DNA from 2 places in the Wukongibacter baidiensis genome. Region 1 is predicted to be linked to the other one. Evidence: riboswitches for the same ligand, from Rfam matches in the RefSeq annotation. Region 1 holds a riboswitch; the other holds the start of a gene.
The links. A riboswitch is a leader RNA that binds a small molecule or an ion and turns the genes downstream of it on or off. The one in region 1 is predicted to bind molybdenum cofactor.

Region 1 (4,615 bases):
ATAGGCTGATTACCAACTTACCCTGTAGTTCACTACAAAGTACCGGTGATCCAGGTTTTATATTAACCCTCCAAAACAGAATGTTTGCCCCGCATCTATACATTACATCCTTTACGATATCCTTTTTTCCTACTGATACTCCCCCAGTAGTTATAAACAAGTCAACCCCATCAATTTCCTGCTTTATTCTTTCGCACATTATCTCAATGTCGTCACCAGCAACACCTAGAATTATAGGCTCTCCCCCAAGTTCTTTAATTCTTGATGCTATAGCATAAAGATTGCTATTGTATATTTTCCCGTCACTTAGCTCATCTTCAACACCTACAAGCTCATCTCCAGTACTTAAAATTGCAATCTTAGGTTTTTTATAGACACTTACTTTACTTACTCCTAAGCATGCTAACACTCCTATTTCAGGAGATTTCAACATTCTCTCTCTCTCTAGGATTAGCTGTCCTTTTTGAAAATCTTCGCCTTTAAAGCAATAATTATCCCATTTTTTAAGTTCCTTTAGAATTTTCACAGTCTGTCCATCTACAAGAGTTTCTTCCTGTCTAATTACACAATCTGCATTCCTTGGAATAGGTGCTCCCGTCATTATTCTTGTTACAGTGCCTCTAGATAGTTTTTTTTGAGGATATGAGCCAGCATATACTTCTTCAATTATCTCCAATTCAATTTGAGTATCTCCACTTGCCCCTTTTGTATCCTCGGCAATTAATGCAAAACCATCAAGTGGAGAACGGTCAAAGGGTGGATGGTTTATTGGAGAAAATATATCCTTTGCAAGTACTCTATTCTGAGCATCCATCAATGAGACCTCTTCGGTTTCTATATCTATTATTTTTTCATCTAGGATATTTAAGGCTGTTTCCAATTCTATTTTTTGTAGCATTTATAAATCACCAACCCTTTCCAAAGCTACAGTCGGGATATCTACACTCATCGCAAGACATACAGAATCCACCATGTCCACAGGCTGCAATATCTCTATGATTAATCTTGTCACCGGCAAGTACTCTAGGCAAAAATAAGTCAAAGCTAGTGGTTTTACAGTACATTCCACATCCCGGCAACCCTAAAATCGGTACTTCATCTTTATAGGCTACTAAGAGCATTGCACCTGGAAGGACAGGGGCACCATAGGAAATAATCTCTGCTCCAGTCTTTCTTATTCCTAACGGAGTAAGGTCATCGGGATCTACTGACATCCCACCGGTGCAAATGATAAGTTCACAACCCATTTCTATTAGTTCCTCTATTGACTGGGTTATTTTATCACTATCATCGGGTACTATTCTACTATCAACTACTTCACAACCATACTCCAATACCTTGCTCCTTACGACAGGTCCAAATTTATCTTCTATTCTGTTGTGATATACTTCATTTCCAGTAGTTACTATACCTACCTTAGATTTTTTATATGGAATTACTTTAATAATAGGTTTCTCACCAATAACATCTTCAGCCTTTACTATCTTTTCTTCTTCAATAATCAGTGGAATAACCCTTGTTCCCGCTAATTTCTGGTTCTTTTTCACAGGATAATTGTTATGAATAGTTGCTAAAATGATTTCATTGATAGAATTGATTTCTAAAAGTCGATCGGTGTCTATCTTAAGAATGCCATCCATATTTGCAATAAAGTTTATCTTCCCTTCTTTAACATCGCTTAAATATATCCCTTCGCCTGCAGCCTTGGACAATCTATCGGCTGCTTCATTCTCATGTAAATATCCCTCTTTCTTTTCCCAAACGTAAATATTATCTTTTCCCAAAGAAAGTAAAACAGGAACATCCTCTTCAGTAATTATATGACCCTTCTTAAAGGCTCTCCCTTTAAACTTTCCGGGAATGATCTGGGTTATATCATGACATAAAATGGTTCCTATGGCTGTCTCAACAGGTATTTTTTTCATTTTACCACTCCCATATATTAAGATTTTCAGAAACATATAATCCCTCTGTTTTGCTTCACAAAAAAAGCCCTTCATTGCTTGAAAAAGAGCAAGAAGGGCATATATATGGGTATAACATCATTTTAGAAACCATACACCTCAAATCATCCACTAAAATGATCAAAGCTAGACAATTCATAGAAGGATTTAATTTTCTATGAATTATATGAACTTAACTATATATACACTTTCTCCTTTTCAAGTTATGTGAAGGCACTTCCGTTTCCCAAAGTACCCCGTGGATTAATAAATCCAGGCTGTGTTCCTTAGACCGGAACTTCATTCCGTTATTATGGCACACTACGTCCTTAGGAATACACAGCTCGGAGAAGTAAAGATACAATATTAAGTTTTCATCAAACAAACTATCGTCTACAAGAAACGACAAATCTATACATTTAACATATCACTTATACCACATCTTGTCAACTACATGTAACTAGTGTTCTAAGGTCAAAGCAATTACTCAGTTTAGAGAATATTACTACTTCTTGAGCATTTTATAATCTAAGAGTACGCTCTGCCTTAGGTTCTTAACTAAATCTTTTATAAAGAGATCACACAAAAGTAAAAATACACTCTATTTTAATAAGTTAGAAATTTTCCACGCAGTATTCTTTACTTCATTCACAATTGATTCAAATTTCTCAGACCTAATTCTTGAGGTAGGTCCAGATATACTCATTGCAGCAATAACATTGTTCTCTTTATCCACTATCGGAGCCGCTACACAGGTTAAGCCTATTTCCAACTCTTCATTGTCTATCGCATACCCGTTAATCCTTACATCTTCTAGTTCTTTTAATAAATCATCCCAATTACTTATTGTATTCTTTGTGTATATAGGAAGATCCTGTGCTTGAAACCTATCTAAAACTTTTTTTGGTGAAAAGGCTAGTAAGCACTTTCCAACGGCAGAGTAATGACTCTCACTACTTGATCCAACAATAGGATTGACTCTTAAAATCTGATCAGGGCTTTCTTCCTTTAAGATTAGAATAGTTCTAGGATATTTTTGTGATGTCTTATCAAGCACCGATACATTTACAACCTCATGGAATTTTTCAAATAGTTCCTTGGCATATGGTCTAATGATATGCTTTAAAGGCATTTTCTCTCCAACCAGCATACCAAGGGCATAAATCTTCATTCCTAGCCAGTACTTTCCATTCTCCAGATTTTGTTGTGCAAAACCTTTATTTTCTAAAGTTGACAGAGTTCTATGAACAGTACTCTTATGTAGCCCTAAAGTTTTTGCAATCTCAGTTACCCCAAGCTCTCTTTGCTCATAATACAAAAGTATCAATATATCTAGAGCTCTGTCGATAGAATTTATGATTTCCCCGTTTTTATTCAAAGTAGTACTCCTCTCGTCTTATGACCAAATTATTCTCTTCTCAAAAGTCTGCCATCTTGTTGACTTTGTCAACAAAATGAGGCTATTCTCATAATCTGGACAAGCTAAATTTATTAATATTATCCCATAAATTTATATTTAAATCAAAGAGAATATTAAAGTTTTTACCTGAGTTTAATTCTTCTCAACAAGATAACGCCAGTATCTCATAGGCATATTTCTTTTTTGAAGCTTCGGATTAATCCTGTTTTTAATTGCAATGGCTTTAAAATATTCCTTCCAAAGTTCTTGATAGCCAAACTCATCTCTATCATATTTCAGTTCTTTATTAACATCAATGTCTCTGATTATCCAATCTTCACCGTTATATACTGCTCCAATACCCCTTTTCACATCATGTATTATCCAACTTTGGTCTGATAACCTATCAACAAAGTGTGGTGCAATCAGTCCAACAATATTGAACTTCGGCTCAATAGGAGCATAATAAACATTTCCTTCTAAACACCCGAATCTCACTAATCCCAGCATTAGATGTCTTTCTCTATCAATGCTTAATCTAGCCTTATGTATTTTTAATACCCTGTCATCGGCAATATTATCCTCTATACCGCCTCCTATCTTCCATCCTAATTTTAAATACTCGTATATCCAAATTCCCGTGTCCTCTAGTTCCGTTAAATATGTATAGAAAATATTTTCAAGTGCTCTTTTTGATATTTTTGTTCTGATTGATTCGTATACCTTTCTAGCCTTCTCTGGATCCGTATGTATGTGTACCTTCTTATCTAAGAAATTTTCTTGATAATCCTCAGAAAATAATATTCTTTCAGGCACCTCTTTTCTATAATACGCTTCATATATGGATGTCAATAATCCATCAAAGCTACCATCATATATATAACAAAGCATTAAAACTCCCCCGTTATCTTTGTGATATTCTCTTCTACAGGAAATAGTAGATTTGGATAAAGAGAAAATATAGTAAGCTGCTCTCCATCATTTACCTTCTTTTTCTTACTGCTATCAATAACTAGTTGCTCTCTAACTGTAAACTCGTTCATGTTTCTCATCCCATAGTACTTGCCCTTACAGGTTATAAAATATTTGGCCCTTTTTAAAACGATTCCCATTTTCTTTAGATCATCATATCCCAGGTGACAAAACCTTCTTGCGGCAACGATTCTTCTTGCTGATTTTACTCCAACTCCCGGAATTCTAAGGAGCATATGATAATCGGCTCGATTTATTTCTACTGGAAACATATCAATATTTCTAATGGCCCAGTCACACT
Region 2 (4,615 bases), 410 kb from region 1:
CCCATGGATATCCTTTGAAAGAACTGCATATCCATCTACTGTAGATCTTCTAAAGTGAGGAACATTTACATTCGAATATACATCATGGGCTAAAACCCTTCCAACAGCCTTAGATATATCAATTTCTTCATTTTCCAATTTATAATCTTTAAAATGTTTTGTCAATTCTTTTTTTGCATCCTCTACACTATGCACTCTAAACATTTTCATAGGCCACACCTCTTATAAGTTCTAAATTACAACTAACTTTTGAGTTCTTTCTATATATACAAAGACAAAAACCTTTTCGTTTCATCCTTCTGAGGATTTGATATCAACTTCTCTGATTTTCCACACTCGACTACTTTTCCTTTATCCATAAATATAACCTCATCACATAGTCGTTTAGCTTGTCCCATATTGTGGGTTATAATAATGGCAGTCATGCCCTTTTCAGTATTCCTCTTAGCTATTACTTTCTCAATTAACTCTATCGAATTCGGATCAATATTTGCAGTTGGTTCATCAAGCAACAGAATCTCCGGCTCAAATACCAAAGCTCTTGCTAAAGCAACCTTTTGAGACTCACCACCGGATAAACTTGTAGCAAGCTGAGAACTTAAATCAGATATCCCGAGCTCCTTCATTATTTCATTAACTTTGTCCTCTATATCCCTTTTATCATATTTTCTAATCTTCAATGGATACGAAATATTATTAAATACAGATGTTCTCAAAAGATATGGTCTTTGACTCATATAAGTAATATTCTTTAATATTTCATCATTTAATGGATTCTCATTATAAAGTGTTTTTCCCCTTGAAGAATCTTCAAGACCTGCAACTATCTTTAGCATCGTACTCTTTCCAGCACCATTTGGTCCAATAACCCCATACACCCTACCCTTTTCCAAGGTCATATTCTCGATATTTACTACTGTTCTTTCGCCATAAATCTTAACTAAGCCCTCTATCCTAATATCCATCTTTAGTCTCCTACTACGTATTTAAATAATACTGAATTTGTAATAAAAGAAATAGTTAGTAAAACAAGTCCCATGGCTATTGAAGTGGAATAGTTTCCCATACTATTATTCATTGCAATAAAAGAGGTCATAACCCTTGTATGCCCCTTTATATTTCCTCCTACTATCATTACTGCACCAACTTCTGATATAGCTCTTCCGAAGCCGGTTACAACTGCAATTAGTATATTTATTCTCATTTCTCTAACTAATAAAATTAAAGTGTCCCACCTATTTCCTCCAAGGGTTTTGCAAATTTGCTTTATTGCATGTCCTTGATCCTTAGAGTTGTTAAAGATAATGCCTGTAACAATAGGTGTAACTAATAAAGTTTGTGCAATAATCATAGCAGCAGGAGTAAACAACAGACTAAAATGGCCTAATGGCCCTCTTCTTGAAATAATAACAGCAACAACCAATCCTACCACTACTGGAGGCAGGCTCATAAAGGTATATAAAAACCTTGTAAATACTCTTTTAAATCTAAACTTTTTTAAGCCAAGAAAAATTCCAAGTGGAATCCCTATCAAAGATGAGATAAGTGTAGAAGTAAAGGACACATATATCGATAAAAATATTATTGAATACACTTCTCTATCAAGGGATAGAAGAAGTTTGATCCCCTCAGCAAATCCATCTACTATATGTCCCATACTCTACACCTCCATTTCTCTGCTGTCTGCTAATCTCTTAAGTCATATTACTTAAGTTTAAAATTATATAGTATTTTCCTAGTAACTAGCGGCTAGAAACTAGTTGCTACTTCCCATTTGGCGTAAACAAAGGTTGTCCAAATTTTTCTTTTCCAAATTCACCTATAAGCTTCTGCGTTTCTTCGGATAATAGCCACTCTACAAATGCCTTAGCACCTTCACTGTTAATCTTATCGTTTTTGTCAGGATTTACAGGAATAACACCATACTGATTAAATAGTTTAGAATCACCCTCAACAACTACTTCTAGTTCAATTTTATCCTTCATAGAAAGATACGTCGCTCTATCTGACATTGTATAAGCAAGCATTTCATTAGTCATTTGTATAACCTTGCCCATACCTTCACCAGCTGAAACATACCAATCACCTTTAGGCTCTACTCTTGCCTCTTCCCAGAATTTCTTTTCCTTTTTGTGGGTTCCTGAATCGTCTCCCCTAGAAACAAATTTGCCATTTCCTTCACTTAATATCTTAAATGCCTCTATAACATTGCTTTTTGCCTTTTCAGATAACTTTGCTGGATCATCTTTTGGTCCTAGGATTACAAAGTCATTATACATTACATCTGATCTCTCAGTTCCATGTCCTTCTTCAACAAACTTTTCTTCACTACTCTTTGCATGAACTAATAAAACGTCGGCTTCACCATCTCTTCCCATTTGAAGAGCTTTTCCAGTTCCTACAGCAACTACCTTTGCCTCTATACCAGTCTTTTCTTTAAAGTTAGGAAGAATATAAGCTAAAAGCCCGCTATTCTCTGTACTTGTTGTAGTCGCCAATATTATGCTTCCATTATCCTTTACTTCTTTAGATTCTTCAGTAGCCTTTGTTTCTTCTGTAGCTTTTACTTCTTCTGCAGCCTTCGGTTCCTCAGTAGCACTTTGCTTTTCAACAGCCTTATTTGCACATCCTGCAAACCCTACAAGCGCTAAAGTAACAATTAGTACCCCAATTAATATTTTGCTTATCCCCTTCATAGTTTCCCTCCTAAGTTTTCTTTTGCTTTTTAAGGAAAAATATTTAATGGCTTTCAAAAAAATAAAAATGTATTTTGAATGCCGGCATTATCAAACTACAAATTTTTAAATTTTGAGTTCAAATAAAAAAACATTCCTCTTGAAAGGAATGTTTTAAAACCATTAATCTTTTCCTTTCCAAACATGGGAGGCATAAAGATTTCTCCTTATACCCATCGGTCTATAATTCATAGTCTAATCCTTAGAATTAGAGACTCGGAAAATAAATATGTACTTCAATATGTGACAAAATTATATCACATTCTTACCCCTTGTACAACTCAATAATAGTCTGTATTTTTCAAAAATTCATTATTTAGGATTATTTATCTTTCATTGCCTTTAAATAATAAGTATATTAATATAAGATGTATAGTAATTCATAATAAATCATTCTTCATATAGGAGGGTAACATATGTTTAAAGTAGGTATTATAACTGCCAGCGATAAGGGTTCAAGGGGTGAGCGAGAAGATAAAAGTGGAGAATTAATTAAAGAAATTATGTCGGCCAATGGTTATGAGGTCGCTAGGTGGGAAATACTTCCCGATGAAAGAAGGCTTATTTCGGAAGAGCTTATAAATATGTCTGATAATCTTAATATAGATTTAATTCTTACAACGGGTGGAACGGGCTTTTCTCCAAGGGATTGGACTCCTGAAGCTACATTAGATGTAATTGATAGACAAGCACCTGGAATATCAGAGGCTATGAGATATTATAGTCTTCAGATTACTCCTAAGGCCATGCTTAGCAGAAGTGTTTCTGGAATTAGAGGTGAAACTTTAATAATTAATCTCCCTGGAAGTCCTAAAGCTGTTAAGGAAAATTTAGAATTCATATTACCCGCTTTGAAACATGGACTTGAGATTTTAAAGGGTATTGCTGGTGAGTGTGCTAGAAAATAGACTTAAAGTGGGCGTCTCAGAATGGCGAATTTCTGCGTTATTTGAAATTTCGACGACTTGGCACGTACGTTAGTACTAGCCAAACCGTCGAAACTTTAAAACCTTAACCCCGGATTATTTATAGAAAATTTAAAAGGGTGCAAGTAGTTTTGATTCTAAGACTTTCATCAAGTTCGAAGGCATACCTACGCCGTACGTCGAGAATTTGATGGATGTCTTAGAATTAAAAGGACGTAGCAGAGTTTTAAATTTTCTATGAATAACCCGGGGTTGACTTCACTCATTCTGAAACGCCCTGTGGCTGTATTCAATGAGACAGCCTTTTTTCCTATACTAGCATATATAACTTGTTTTATACAATCAATTATCACTACAGATATTTCCTCATAACTATGCCATCTTCATTATAGTCACTTTGTTTGTTATATTCAAAAAAGCTTTCTATTCGTAAAATCTCTTGAAAGCTGTTATCCTTATATATTTTTCTAGCCCTTTTCCACTTTTCAGAAACTATTAATATTATGCTTTTTAGATTATTGTTTGTAGTTACTATATATTTAGAAAACTCTTCAAACATTAGCTTGCCTAATTGTTTCCCCCGATATTTAGGACTTACTCCCATTGATGATATATATAATTCAGTTCCATTATTCCTATGGGATTCTTTTATAGAGTGTCCTAGTTTAAAGTCCTTCTCAGCAATATCGTCTTTATATTCCCAAAGCTCCGAACTTAAGTATCCTATAGTCTCATTCCCATATTCCATTATAAAAAAACCCTTATGGAATACATTAATTCGTTCAAGGAAAACCTCGCTTTTTTCACAGATTTCTAAATCGAAGGAGGATGTCTCTATTCTCATTATATCTTCTATATCATTATCATTTGCTAGTCTGAATTCAATTTTTCTAAAATCCATGTTATTCCTCCTTTAGCAACCTATCAACAAATATATGGTTACGACTTAATGTC

Region 2: linked by a shared signal. The riboswitch ahead of R9X47_RS06455 (extracellular solute-binding protein) and the one ahead of R9X47_RS08115 (molybdopterin-binding protein) in region 1 are both predicted to bind molybdenum cofactor.

The regions. Positions count from the first base shown of each region.
Region 1 is NZ_CP138202.1:1,776,851-1,781,465, forward strand. Features, by position in the region: gene R9X47_RS08110 (molybdopterin molybdotransferase MoeA) at 1-898, opposite strand, end outside; gene R9X47_RS08115 (molybdopterin-binding protein) at 906-1,925, opposite strand; molybdenum cofactor riboswitch at 2,140-2,305, opposite strand; gene R9X47_RS08120 (IclR family transcriptional regulator) at 2,545-3,321, opposite strand; gene R9X47_RS08125 (TIGR03915 family putative DNA repair protein) at 3,496-4,233, opposite strand; gene R9X47_RS08130 (putative DNA modification/repair radical SAM protein) at 4,233-4,615, opposite strand, start outside.
Region 2 is NZ_CP138202.1:1,365,200-1,369,814, forward strand. Features, by position in the region: gene R9X47_RS06440 (molybdopterin molybdotransferase MoeA) at 1-210, opposite strand, end outside; gene R9X47_RS06445 (ABC transporter ATP-binding protein) at 261-965, opposite strand; gene R9X47_RS06450 (ABC transporter permease) at 968-1,657, opposite strand; gene R9X47_RS06455 (extracellular solute-binding protein) at 1,764-2,696, opposite strand; molybdenum cofactor riboswitch at 2,851-2,969, opposite strand; gene R9X47_RS06460 (MogA/MoaB family molybdenum cofactor biosynthesis protein) at 3,152-3,643, shown strand; gene R9X47_RS06465 (GNAT family N-acetyltransferase) at 4,014-4,562, opposite strand.